4 regions of the Methylopila henanensis genome follow, and region 1 is predicted to be linked to each of the others. Evidence: riboswitches for the same ligand, from Rfam matches in the RefSeq annotation. Region 1 holds a riboswitch; each other region holds the start of a gene.
What was found. Region 1 has a riboswitch for cobalamin ahead of ACFSCV_RS15120 (TonB-dependent receptor plug domain-containing protein). Riboswitches for the same ligand answer to the same signal wherever they lie in the genome.
Positions count from the first base shown of each region.

Region 2: linked by a shared signal. The riboswitch ahead of ACFSCV_RS18925 (TonB-dependent receptor) and the one ahead of ACFSCV_RS15120 (TonB-dependent receptor plug domain-containing protein) in region 1 are both predicted to bind cobalamin.
Region 3: linked by a shared signal. The riboswitch ahead of ACFSCV_RS16535 (methyltransferase domain-containing protein) and the one ahead of ACFSCV_RS15120 (TonB-dependent receptor plug domain-containing protein) in region 1 are both predicted to bind cobalamin.
Region 4: linked by a shared signal. The riboswitch ahead of ACFSCV_RS10450 (hypothetical protein) and the one ahead of ACFSCV_RS15120 (TonB-dependent receptor plug domain-containing protein) in region 1 are both predicted to bind cobalamin.

Region 1 covers NZ_JBHUER010000010.1:425,456-428,706, forward strand. The annotation lists gene ACFSCV_RS15120 (TonB-dependent receptor plug domain-containing protein) at 1-1,471, opposite strand, end outside; cobalamin riboswitch at 1,594-1,792, opposite strand; gene ACFSCV_RS15125 (TonB-dependent receptor family protein) at 1,897-3,251, opposite strand, start outside.
Region 2 covers NZ_JBHUER010000014.1:47,293-50,543, forward strand. The annotation lists gene ACFSCV_RS18925 (TonB-dependent receptor) at 1-1,841, opposite strand, end outside; cobalamin riboswitch at 1,958-2,160, opposite strand; gene ACFSCV_RS18930 (ferredoxin--NADP reductase) at 2,219-2,992, opposite strand; gene fdxA (ferredoxin FdxA) at 3,152-3,251, opposite strand, start outside.
Region 3 covers NZ_JBHUER010000010.1:710,783-714,033, forward strand. The annotation lists gene ACFSCV_RS16530 (TonB-dependent receptor) at 1-896, opposite strand, end outside; gene ACFSCV_RS16535 (methyltransferase domain-containing protein) at 893-1,684, opposite strand; cobalamin riboswitch at 1,783-1,983, opposite strand; gene ACFSCV_RS16540 (ABC transporter substrate-binding protein) at 2,421-3,251, shown strand, end outside.
Region 4 covers NZ_JBHUER010000007.1:145,823-149,073, forward strand. The annotation lists gene prpC (bifunctional 2-methylcitrate synthase/citrate synthase) at 1-613, shown strand, start outside; gene ACFSCV_RS10445 (GlcG/HbpS family heme-binding protein) at 610-1,038, shown strand; cobalamin riboswitch at 1,163-1,405, shown strand; gene ACFSCV_RS10450 (hypothetical protein) at 1,574-1,951, shown strand; gene ACFSCV_RS10455 (hypothetical protein) at 1,972-2,259, shown strand; gene ACFSCV_RS10460 (RNA polymerase sigma factor) at 2,714-3,214, shown strand.

The DNA.
Region 1 (3,251 bases):
GGTCGCCCCACAGCGGCTGGTCGAAGCCGACGTCCCAGCCGCGGGTCTTCTCCGGCGTCAGATCGGAGTTGCCGCGGAAGTCGCCATAGAAACCGTAAAGCTCGAGCAGCGTCGGGTTCTTGACGCCGGTTCCGAACGAGGCGCGCAGCTTCGTGCCGGTCCGGGCGAAGGTGTAGGCGCTCGCGAGACGGTAGGTGGTCTCGTCCTTGAACCGCTCGTTGAAGTCGTGGCGCAGGCTTCCGGTTACGAACAGGCTGTCGAACAATCCGATCTGGTGCTGCGCCACAAGCCCGGAATTGACGATCGACTTCCGCACCGGCCCGCTCGTCCCGAAGGGCGGCTCCTGATAGATGCTCCTGCTGACGATGTGGTCGCGCTGGCTGTCCGCGCCGAAGGTCAGCACATGGGTCGCCGGCAGGCCGCCTTCGGTCGAGAAGCGGTAGTTCGTCTGGTAGTCGATCTTCGCCATCTCGCCGAGGGTCGACGACGTCCGGACGTCGTCGACGTCGTAGTTGCGGCGGTCCTGGTTGGTGTAGGACAATCCGAGCACATGGTCCCACGCGCCCTCCAGCAGCGTGGCCTTGCCCTGCACGCGCCCGAAGAACTGCTGGCCTCGCTCGCGATCGCCGCTCTCGACCGACGCGCTGTAGGACGGGTCCGCCAGCGGGCTTCCAAACCCGTCGCGGTCGGCCCGGAAACCGGTGTAACGGGCCACGCCGGTGACCTCGAACATGTCGCTCGGCCGCACCGAGACCTTCGCCAGCGCCGTGCCGCTCTCGTAGCCGTCGCGGTCGCGGAACCCGGCGTTCCAGGCGTCCCGGCTCTTGGCGATGGAGATCCCATCGGCGTGGAACATCTGGGTGGCGAACAGATAGTCGTAGGCCTCGTCTCCGCCGGAGACGGCGGCCGAACCGTTGAGCGTCCCGAACGAGCCGCCTTCGACCTGTCCGCGGAAGGACGGCTTGCCGTCGCCCTTGCGGGTGACGATGTTCACCACGCCGCCCGCGGCGTCGGAGCCGTAGAGCGCGCTCTGGGGGCCGCGCAGCACGTCGACGCGGTCGACCTCCAGCGCCAGCAGATTGGCGAAATCGAACTCGCCGCTCATGCCCGGATCATTCATTTCGATCCCGTCGATCAGCACAAGCGTTTGGTTGCCTTCGGAGCCGCGGATGCGGATCTGGGTCAGCGCGCCCACCGGGCCGGTGCGGTTGACGGCGACGCCCGGCATCTCGCGCAACACATCGGAGACGACGCGGATCTGGCGCTTCTCCAGCTCCTCGCCCGAGATCGAGGAGACCGCGCTGCCGATCGCGGCCTGCGGGCCCTCGACGCGGTTGGCGGTGACGGAGACTTCTTCGAGCGCGGTCGCCTCGTCCGCGGCGGGCGCCTGGGCGAAAACGGGCGTCGTCAGGGCGACGGAAACGGCGGCGAGCGCGGCGGCGCCCCTGAGAGAGGAAGGCAGGTCAGACATCGGGACCCCAAGCGGGACGAGTGGCACGTCACCGCGAACCCGAAGCCTCCCCGATCATGCGCGCATGACGCCCGCCCGACGGTTCGCCCACCATCGAGACACCCCGCCCGACGCGTTCGCGTGTGACCACACGGCTGACGGCAGGTCTCCTGGCTCACGGGTCCCTGCGGCTCCGTCGCCTTCCCAGATCCGGAGATCCAGTGGCCGATGACGAAGTCGCTCGCCGTTCACAGTAGCGGGGGCTGCCGCGGCCTGAGGTCGAGCGACCCGCACCGCGTTCCCTTTTGATCCCCGAGGGGAACCGTCGCGCGGACGCTAGGGCGGGACCGTGGCGAGGGTCAATATGGCGAAAGGCGCGGGCGCCCCGCAGACGACGCGCCCGCGCCTTTCATGTCACACCGCTCCGCGCCCTGGAGCGGGGGCCCTCACCAGCGGTACTTCACGCCGGCGTAGACCGCGCGGCCGGTCCCCGGCTCGTAGAGCGGCATGTTGGAAGTGGCGCGATCGATGATGCTGGCGCTCGAGATGTATTTCTTGTCCAGCAGATTCCGCCCTTCCACATAGGCCGAAAGGGCGCCGCCGGCGTCGTAGCCCGCCTTGGCGCCCAGCAACGCGTAGGCCTTGGTCTTCTGCGTGTTGGCGCTGTCGACGTAATAGGCTTCAGGTACCCATTCGAGGTTCGGTCCGGTGTAGAAGCCCTTCGGGTGCTTGTAGAGCAGCTCGGCGCGCACATAATGCCGCGGCGCTCCCGGCAGCTCGTTGTCGCCGAACTGGCTGTCGCCGTCGAAGCGGAAGTCGTTGAACGTGTAGGCGAGGTTGAGCCACAGCTTGTCGACCTCCGCCGGGGAACGAGCGTCACCCTTGGTGACGAGGCCACTGTCGCCGCCCTTCACGAATAGCCCTTTCCAGATGGCGGCGCCGAAGCCTATCTCGACGCCCTGATGCACGGTCTTGTCGGCGTTCACGACCCGGCAATTGCCGAAATCCGAATAGAGGCACTGGAACTCGTCCTTGATCTCCATCCGGTAGACCGCGACGTCCCAGGTGACGTCCTCGCGCGCGCCGCGCGTGCCGATCTCGTAGGTCCAGGCCTTCTGCGGCTTCGCCAGCGCCGCCCCGGCGAAGCTGTTCTCGCCGTAGCTCGGAACCTCGACCGAGCGCGAGATGTTGGCGAAGGCCTGCCATGTGGGGTCGATGTTCCAGAGCACGCCGAACTTGGGGCTGAACTCGGAGAAGCTCTTGGAGCCGGAGTCATCCTTCTGCGTGTCGGACGGGTTGTAGAGCGCGTCGTCGAAGAAGCGGTCCTTCTGGGCGCGCTTGGCGTGGAGAAACTGGAGGCCGGTCACCACGCCAACGGTCGGGGCCACGAAGAAGGTGTTCTCGGCGTAGGCCGAGACGTTCTTCGAGGTCTGTTCGGCGTCGAAGCGCTTGCCGCCCTTGTCGCCGCCGAGATTCTGATACTGGCGGGCGTCGTTCTCGCCGTTGTGGAGGTTGACGCCCGCCACCAGCCGATTGGCGTGGCCGGCGATCTCGCGCTCGTCGGTCGCGCGGGCGAAGCCGCCATAGTCGAAATACTTGTAGTCGAGCCACTGGAAGATCGGGTGCCGCAGGTGGCGGTCGACAACGAAGGCTCCGACGTCGAGCGTCGTGGTGTCGGCGATGCGGAAGGTCGTCTTGTTGGCGAAGCGTAGCGTGTCGAGGTTGCGCTCGTAATCCTGAGCGAGATTGCCGGCGTTGGCCCGCTTCGGGTTCTTCAGCGCCTGTTCGCGGGTGACCGCGC
Region 2 (3,251 bases), on a different contig from region 1:
TTGGCGTCGACCCGCCAACCGTGGCCAAGCTCCACGCCGACGGAGGCTTCCACGCCGCGCGAGGACTGCTTGCCGATCTGCTCGGCGGGCGTGCCCGCGAGCGCGCCCGGTCTCGGCGCGAGCAGGTCTTTCTTCTCGATGTAGAAGGCCGACAGCGTCCACTCGAAGCGGTCGTCCCACAGGCTCTGCTTTACGCCGGCTTCGACCTGCCGACCCTTGGAGAGCTTGAAATCGGACTGCGCCGGCGTCAGCGACAGCAGCGAGTTCACCGGGTCGGCGGCTTCCGAATACTGGGCGTAGAAAGCAAGGTTCTTCACAGGCTCGTAGACCGCGCCGACGCGCCAGGAGATCGAGTCCAGCGTCGGGTTGGCCTTAAGGCCCGTGCGGAGATTGCGATAGTCGATCTCCGGGTGGTCGTAACGCAGGCCCGCCACCAGCGAGAGCTGGTCGGTGAGCTTCAGCCGGTCGTCGAACGAGAGCGAGTACTGGGTCGTGGTGGCGCGATATTCGCGGCCATAGGAGCTCGTGGAACCGTACTCGCCCGGATCGAAGCCCTTCGGCGGCAGCGGCGGATTCACGGCCGGATCGCCATAGCCTCCATTGTTCAGGCGACTGAACCTGAACCGGTTGACGTCGAAGCCGATCGTCGCCTCGTTCGCCATGCCGAACAACTCGCTGCGAACGGTGGCGTCGGCCCGCGCGCCAATCTGCTCCTGCTCTTGCTTGATGGCGATATAGTCGGAACGGTTGATCTGACCATCCGGAAACAGCGGGGAGGCTGACGCCGACCACCTGTAACTTTCCGCGTTGCGCCAGAACCGGTTGCTGACCACGCTGTAGGCGGTCGCCCGCAGCGTCACCGTCTCGTTCGGCGTCCACTCCGCCTTGAGCTGGGTGATGTTGTCGTTGAAGCGGATGACGCCGTCGCGGACGTTGTAGTTCTCGCCGATCCAGTCCTTCTCCACATTGCCGGCGCCCTTCAGCGGCGTGCCGAAATAGCGGCTCGGCTGGTTGTGGCCGCCGTCATGACTGAGCGTGACGGAGAGCTCGTCGGTCGGCCGCCAGTTCAGCGCGCCGGAGAAGGCGAGGTTCTTGTAGTCGCCCCGGTCCATCCAGCCGTCGCCGCGGCTGGCGGCCACGTCGAAGCTGTAGGCGAATTTCTCATTGATCGGTCCCGCGCTGCCGGCGGCGAGGCCGACCTGCCCGTCCGTGCCCACCACCGCGCGGGCCTCGTTGCGGCGCTCGTCGGTGAGCGGCTTCTTCGGGATGATGTTGATGGCGCCGCCGATGGCGCCCTCGCCGTAGAGCACCGAGGCCGGGCCGCGCAGCACCTCGATCCGGTCCACCGTCCAGGTGTCGAACGGGAAGGTGACGGTCCCGTTGCCGGGGTAGAGCCGCACGCCGTCATAGAGCGTCGTGACCGAGTTCACGCCGGTGAAGCCACGCGACGAGTAGGCTCCGAAGCCGTTGCCGGGCGTGCCGATGAAGCTGAAGCCGGCGGCGTTCTGCGTCACGGCTTCGGCGATGGAGGACTGGCCGCGGTCGCGGACCACGTCGCCGGAGACCACGTCGACGCTCGCGGGCGTCTCCAAGGGGGTGAGATCGAGGCGGCTGCCGGCGCCGGTCGACACGGTGAGGTTCGGCCCGGGCGCGAGGCGTCGGGCTTCGCCGGAGACGTTGATCTCATCGAGCGCAACGACGCCTTCGGAAGCCTCCGCGAAGGCGGGGAGGGCGGCGCTCAGGACGAGAAGCGAGGCGCCCCCAAGCGCCGAGCTGAGCGTGCGGGAGGGCGAGGCGCGTCGGAACGCGGCCCCGGACGTCAGGGAAGGAAAGGTCGACAATGCGAAGCTCCGGGCGACGGCAGTGGCTCGTCACCGCGAACGAAGCTTCCCGGAGCCGTGCAAAGACGCACGGAGCCGTTCCGCACCCATCAGGACACCCCGCCCGATGTGCTCGCGTGTGACCACGGCTGACGGCAGGTCTCCTGGCTCACGGGTCGTCGTCCTGTCGTCGCCTTCCCGGGTCCGGAAAACCCAGTGGCTGAGATGACGATGGACTCGCCGCTTACAGTTGCGGGGGCAGCCGCGGATTCGAACGTCGAGACGTCCTCACCGCGTTCCCTTTTGATCCCCGAGGGGAACCGTCGCCGCCACGGTTACGACGCATTTCGGCGCGGCGCAATGCGGCCTTTCGGGCGCCTGCGACGGCGCCCGGGCCGTCACTTCTCGGCGAAGGCCTTCTCGATCACGAAATGGCCGGCCTCGCCGTGGTTGCCTTCCTCGTAGCCGCCGTCGACCAAGAGCTGGCGGGTGTCGCGGATCATGTCGGGCGAACCGCACAGCATGAAGCGGTCGTCGTCCCTGTTCATCGCCGGCAGGCCGATGTCCTCGAACAGCTTGCCCGACGCCATCAGGTCGGTGATGCGGCCGCGGTTGCGGAACGGCTCGCGGGTGACGGTCGGGTAGTAGATCAGGCCGGCGGAGATCATCTCGCCGAGCAGCTCGTCCTTGGGCAGGGTTTCGGTGATGGTCTCGCCGTAAGCGAGTTCGTTCACCTGCCGGCAGCCGTGGACGAGCACGACCTTCTCGAAGCGCTCATAGGCCTCCGGATCCTTGATGATCGACAGGAAGGGGGCGAGGCCGGTGCCGGTGCCGAGCAGATAGAGGTTCCGGCCCGGCAGCAGGTTGTCGAGCACGAGGGTGCCGGTTGGCTTGCGGCCGACGAGGATCGGATCGCCCACTTTCAGGTGCTGCAGCCGCGAGGTCAGCGGCCCGTCCGGCACCTTGATCGAGAAGAACTCGAGCTCCTCGTCGTAGTTCGCCGAGACGACGGAATAGGCGCGCACCAGCGGCCGGCCCTCGACCTCGAGGCCGATCATCGTGAACTCGCCATTCCGGAACCGGAACGACGGATCGCGCGTGGTGCGGAACGAGAACAGCGTGTCCGTCCAGTGCCGGACATGGGTCACGCGCTCTTCGAGATATTTGCTCATCGGCGGGAGGTCCTTCGGTCAGACGCTGCGTCGGCCGCTGGTTCCGCCGTCATGCCCGGCGCAGCCGGGTATCCACGACTTAAGACACGCTGCGGCTACGAGAAGAAAGTCGTGGATGCCCGCGAAGGCGGGCATGACGGCCGTGGATCGGCGTCGCAGTCACGCCGCCGCGGGGTCGGCGTGGCCGAAGGTCGACTCAAGCTTGCCGGCGCGGCCATCCCATTCGGGGGCGTCGGCGGGGGGATCGCTCTTCTCGGTC
Region 3 (3,251 bases), 290 kb from region 1:
TCGTCCACGTCCTGCACGAAATAGGTCTGCGCGTTCCAGCGCACGCGGCCGCTCGGCATTTGTCCGCTCCAGGCGAGGTCCAGCGAGCGGTTGTAGCGGTCCTCCTCGCTGTGCTCGTTGGCCCCCGATCCCCGGAAGCCGACGTCGTAGACGCCGTCGGCGCGCGCCATGACGTCGACGCGATGGTCCTCGTTCAGCTGAAGACCAAGCGCCGCCGTGGCGCCGCCTCTTTTCCACGCGGTGTTGTCCATCCGGCTTCCGCCCTTGCCGGAATGGTAGTCGCCGCGCCGGCCGCCAGAGACGCCCACATACCAATCGACGCTTTCATAGACGCCGCCCGTCTGCGCCCTCCCCTGCAGCAGGCCCCACGAGCCGCCGGACGCCTCCAGCCTGACGCCGGGCGCGGTGCGGCCGGTCTTCATGATGACGTTGATCACGCCGCCGATGTTCTGGCTGCCGTAGATCACGGAGGCGGGGCCGCGGACGATCTCCACCCGCTCCACGTCCGCCGGCGAGAGTTTGGACAGATTGGCGGTGCCGGCGCGGCGGCCGTTGATCAGCACCAGAACCTGGCTGCGAAAATCCTTGCCCTGTCCGTCGGTCGCGCCGCCGCGGATGTTGATCGAGGTCTGCCCCGGCGTCCATTCGCTGAAGAAGCCGACCGCGTTCTCGGCGAGGAGATCGGTCATCGACCTCGCCTGGGAGCGCTCGATCTTCTCGCGGTCGAGCACCTGCACCGTGCCGGCCACGTTCTTGCGCGCCTCGGGACGGCCGGTCGCCGTGACCACGATGTCGTCCAGCACGATCGCTTCGTCGTCGGCGCGGGCGGGATCGGCCGCGCCGCAGGCGAGCGCGGCCGCGGCGCCGATCAGCGCGAGAGGGCGACGAACGGTCATGTCAGACTCCAGATCAGGATGGCCGAGCGGCGCGGAACGGAAAGGCGCAGGACGCCTTGCTCCGGCCGCGCCTGGGCCGCGAGATGGTTGAAAAGGACGGGCCGGCGCGGGTCGGCCTCGGGCCAGCCAAGACGGCCGGCGAGATAGGCCGCGAGCCGCGGCAGATCGCTGACGATCAGGGAGAAGGTCCAGCCGATCTCGGCCGTGACCGGCGTCCTGTCGGCGGGCGCGAGGCCCGCCATGACGATGTCGACGCCGGGGGTCTCGTCCTCGCCGTGCCACTCCCTCGGCAGACAGCCGGCGAGGCAGAGGCCGCGCGGGCCGTTCTGCGCCGGCACGACCCAGACGACGCGGCGCCGGGCGAGGTTTCGGCAGCGGGCCAGGAACGACGCCGGTTCAGTCAGCGGCGCCGGCATGTTGGCGGCCAGCACGGTGTCGGCGGGAGCGACGCTGGCGTTCTCCCAGCCGGCGGCGACGATCTCGGGGGCCGGATCGAGGCGCGCCAGCCTGTCCCTCATGGAGGCCGACGGCTCCACCGCCGTCCAGCGCCGGCCCTGCTGGCGCAGCGCCGCGCCAAGCTGACCGCCACCCGCGCCGAGGTCCAGAAGATCGCCTACGGAGGGAATGAGCCGACGCAATGCGCCGCCCACGCCCGCCACATAATCGGACGTGTCGATGCCGCCGGCGTACAGCGCCAGCGGATCGATGGGGCTCGCGCCGACCGCGTCGAACGGCGGCGGCGCGGGCCGCGGAAGCGAGACGACGTGTCCGTGACGAGACGACTTCATTGGACCCCGAACGCAGATCGCGTCGGGCGAACGAAGGCGTCCCCGCAACCACGGAGGCGCCCGCGGCCGGAGCGCCCCGCCGGACACCCCGCCCGCGAGACAGATCACACGCGACGGCAGGTCTCCTGGCTCGCGGGTCGCCGCGCTTGCGTCGCCTTCCCAGGTTCTCGAAAGACCCAGTGGCCGATGACGAAGCGCTCGCCGCTCACAGTTGCGGGGGCAGCCGCGGCTTCCGGGCGATCAGCCCGCACCGCGTTCCCTTTTGATCCCCAAGGGGAACCGTCGGATGCTCGATTACGGCAACGCTGCGGCCAGGACAAGGCTACAATATGTCTCGGGAAGCCGTCGTTACGGGTCACGTGGCCCGAGACCGGCCGTCAGCTTCAATTGAAACGCCTCGGACGCCGACAGCGGCCGTCGCGGTCTTACGAGCGCCTACCGCCATCATTGGCGGCGCAGTCAATAGACGACACGGCGACTTAGGGCCTCCGCTCCATGCCCTCATTGGCGTACGCCCAAAAATGAGGCGGCGAGCACGTTGACCAAATCATTCCACTTAATCTATCTGATTGATGTACATATCTGGGCGGAGCGGCTTGGCGCCTCTTCGTCGGGGAGAGGCGCCTCAGGCGCGGGCGGCCGGGCCTCGGCCGGCGGGACATGGAACGGACGCTCGTCGCCACGGCCTCGCTTGCCTCCGATTTCTTTCACAACACACCTCGAGACGAGCCGATCGATGATCGCAACCTTTCTTCACCAGCGCGCTCCGCGGCTTGCTTTCGCAACATTCGCCGTGGCGCTCGCCAGCGCCGGCGCCGCGCATGCCGAGCAGCCGAGATCCGGCGGGGAGCTGACGTTCGGCGTCACGACCGAGCCGGCCTGCTTCAACCCGCATCGCTCGGAGCAGCAGAACTCCTTCATCGTCATCCGCAACTTCATCGATTCGCTGATCGCGAAGGGCGCTGACGGACGGTTTCTGCCCTGGCTCGCCAAGGAGTGGACTGTCTCGCCCGACGGCAAGACCTACGACTTCAAGCTGCGCGACGGCGTGACGTTCCACGACGGCGCGCCGTTCGACGCTGAGGCGGTCAAATTCAACCTCGACTTTGTCAAGAACCCGGCCAACACCAACTCGGCCGGCCAGCTGCTGCTCGCCTATCAGAGCTCGGAGGTGATCTCGCCGACCGAGATCCGGCTGACGCTGTCGCGACCGGATTCGACGCTGCTCGAGTCGCTCGCCAGCATCCGGCTCGGCATCGTCTCCCCGAAGGCGTTGCAGTCCGGCGACCGGCTGTGCTCCGGCGGCCCCGCGCTCGCGGGCACGGGACCGTTCGTGTTCCAGTCGTACACGCGCGGGCAGTCGGTCCAGCTTGTGAAGAACAAGGACTACGCCTGGGCGCCGGGCTACGCGGCGAACCAGGGGCCGGCCTATCTCGACAAGGCGACCATCCGCTTCCTTCCGGAATATTCGGTTCGGGCCGGCGCGCTGTCGTCCGGCCAGATCGACGTGATCGAGGGCGTGCAGCCGACCGACGTGTCGCTGTTCAAGGATCAGCCCGGCTTCCAG
Region 4 (3,251 bases), on a different contig from region 1:
GGTGTACGCCGAACACGAGTTCAACGCCTCGACCTTCACGGCGCGCTCGATCGCCGGCACCGGCGCCGACCTCTATTCCTGCGTCGCGGGAGCGATCGGCGCGCTCGGCGGACCGAAGCATGGCGGCGCGAACGAACAGGCCTTCATCGAGATGTGCCGCTACGTCAGCGAGGACGAAGCCGAAGTCCGCGTCCGCGAGCGCATCGCCCGGAAGGACGTCGTCATGGGCTTCGGCCACCCTGTCTATGTAGCCGGCGATCCGCGCAACCTCGTAATCAAGGAGGTGGCCGCGCGGCTTGTGCGGGAAGGCTCGCCGTCGCGGCTGTTCGACGTTGCCGAGCGCATCGAGGCCGTCATGGCCGACGCCAAGCAGATGTTTCCGAACGTCGACTGGTACAGCGCGCTGGTCTACCACCTGCTCGGCACGCCGCAGTCCATGTTCACGGCCCTCTTCGCGATGGCGCGGACCGCCGGCTGGTGCGCGCATGTGATCGAGCAGCGCGCGGACAACAAGATCATCCGCCCCGCCGCCGAATACATCGGGCCGGGTCAGCGCGCCTTCGTGCCGATCGCCGGACGCAGCCCCGCGGCGGCCGAGGCGCGCGCCGCATGAGCGAGACGCCTCCGACGCGCGCGAAGCTTGCGTTCACCCACGCCGCCGCCCTGCGCGCGCTCGCCGCGGCCGCCGCCAGGGCCGACGAGATCGGCGTCCCGCATAACGTATCGATCGTGGACGACGGCGGCAATCTGCTCGCCTTCGTGCGCACCGACGGCGCGAAGCTGCTGTCGCGTGAGACGTCGCTCTCCAAGGCGATCGCAGCCGCGTCACACCGCCAACCCATCAGGCGGCTCGACCCGGCGCTGGAGACGCGGCTCGCCATCGCCTCCGGAGGCCGGCTGACCAACCTCGCGGGCGGACTGCCGATCCTGTTCGGCGGGGAGTGCGTCGGAGGGGTAGGCGTGGGCTCGGGCACGCCGGAGCAGGACGTCGACGTCGCTCGCGCCGTTCTGGGCGGCGCTGGGAGCCGACCTCCCTGAATGCGTCACTTAATGGCGCGACGGGCGCGGCTCGCGCGGGCCGGCTTTCCCTTCGCCTTTCTTCTGATTGTGACCTCATCGAGGGACCACTAGCTTCCAATTCCCCTCCGGCTCCGGTCGGGGGCGTCGATCGCGCCGGTGCTTCGCAAGGAGCTTAATAGGGAACGCGGTGAGGGCGGCATGGCCGCCCGATTCCGAGGCTGTCCCTGCAACTGTAAGCGGCGAGTTCGATGCGCGTTGGGGATGGGCCCGTGGCCCATTTTCCAGCCACTGGCGCAGGTCTCCGTTCGGAGGAACTGCCCGGGAAGGCCAGCGCATCGAACGATGACCCGCGAGCCAGGAGACCTGCCGGCGCTTGATCGCTCTTGCCGAGGCCCAGGGGGTGGCCTGGGCGCGGCTTTGTCCGTCTGAGCGATACGCGGTGTGGCAGGGGTCGCATCGGTTCGTCCTGACGGGTCGTGAGCGCGAGACCGTCGAGACGCGCCGACCGTTCGACGGTATCCCCTGTTGAGCTCGTAGCGCTCGGGGACGCAACATGAGTTTCATCGGTCGGTTGCCGCTGGCGATCGCGTTCGCAGCGAGCATCGGGCTGGTCGGCCCGGCGTCCGGCCAGTCTTCGGACGACGACGGCGGCGCGACGCAACTCGAGACCATCACAGTCTTCGGCTCCGAGCCCGACCTGAAGGATGTCCTGTCTCCGGGCGAGGTCTCGGTCGTCTACCCGGACGACGTGAAGGGCGAGCACAAGGCCCTTCCGGATCTGCTCGACCAGATTCCCGGCGTCTATGCGCGGCGCGTCGCGGGCACCGGCCAGTACACTACGTCGCGGGTCTCGGCGGCGCGCAGGTCGGCGGCACCTATAATAATGCGGCCTCGCGGCTGCAGCGGATCGCCTACGGCGCTGCGAACCTGACGACCGCCCCCGTAACGAACGTGTTCACTCCGAGCGCGAGCAACCCTTACGAAGTCCGTGACATCAGCTTCAAGAGCTCGACCGCCTACGTGCTTCTCGGCGCCTACGACAGCAGTTGGCAGATGAAGGGCAAGCTGGTCAGCACCACCAACTTCACCACCCTCACGACTGTCGACGACTTCACCGCGGGTGCGCCGGGCTACTTCTGGGCGGCCCAGTACACGCCCGACAACGACCGGATCTGGCTCGCGCGCGGAAACCAGATCCGCGTCTACACGGCCGCGAGCCCGGCGACGCCGCGACGCTGACCCTAACGGCGGGCAGCCTGATCTCCCTCGGCGAAACCTACGACAACATCAACGACTTCTCCTATGTCGGCGCGACGGGAGCGGCGACCGCAATCCGCGGTTATCGGTCGCCGACGCAGGTGTCGCTAAGCAACCTGCCGCAGCTTGGCGACGATCTCTTCAGGGGCGTGCCTCTTCATTGGCATCCTGCTGTCCTCCATATGGCCAAAAGCCATACCTCAGGGAGGACCACTTCTCAGGGGCAGATCAACTGCCGCGCGGCAATCGCCATCGTCGCAATGATCATCCGATCGCGAGGCCTGTCCGACGCGTAACCCCTCTCATCATTGTATTAATTCTAAAATACTGAACTTGCTATATTTTTTACTTCTGTCCAGAACGATGGCTGTCGTCGTGCGGCCGTTATGAGGCTTACGGTGCCGTCGCCGCCGGGTGCTCCATGCCGAACTCGTCCTTGAACGCGATTTATCTGAACCGAAGAGGTCTTTTGATCGGCTCGATATTTCGCGTCGTCCGCGATGCGCAGACAGCAGAGGACATCGCGCAGGAAAGCTACCTGCGCGTCGCGCAGGCCATCCGCGAGAATCCCGTCGAGCACGTTCAGGCGTTTCTGTTTCAGACGGCGCGGAACCTCGCGCTTGATCACGCCCGTCGGCAAGCCGCCCGAAGGCTCGTCGAGGTGGATCCGGACAGCGTCGAGTCTCGGCTCGTCATGTCGCCCGCGCCGCCGGCCGACCAGACGCTGATTGACCGCGAAAGGCTGGCGGCGCTGGAGGCCGTGCTCGGGCGCCTGCCGGAGCGGGCGCGCCGCGTCTTCACGCTGAGTCGTCTGGAGGGCTGGTCCTATCCGCGCATCGGCGAAGCTTTGGGGGTGTCGCCAAATACCGTCTACAACGACATGAAGCTCGCAATGAGCGCGTGCATTGACGCCATCGAGAGGTTCGATCGCCGCTAGCGAGCGAGGATCGACGATTGTGATGTTCTTCGTCGCG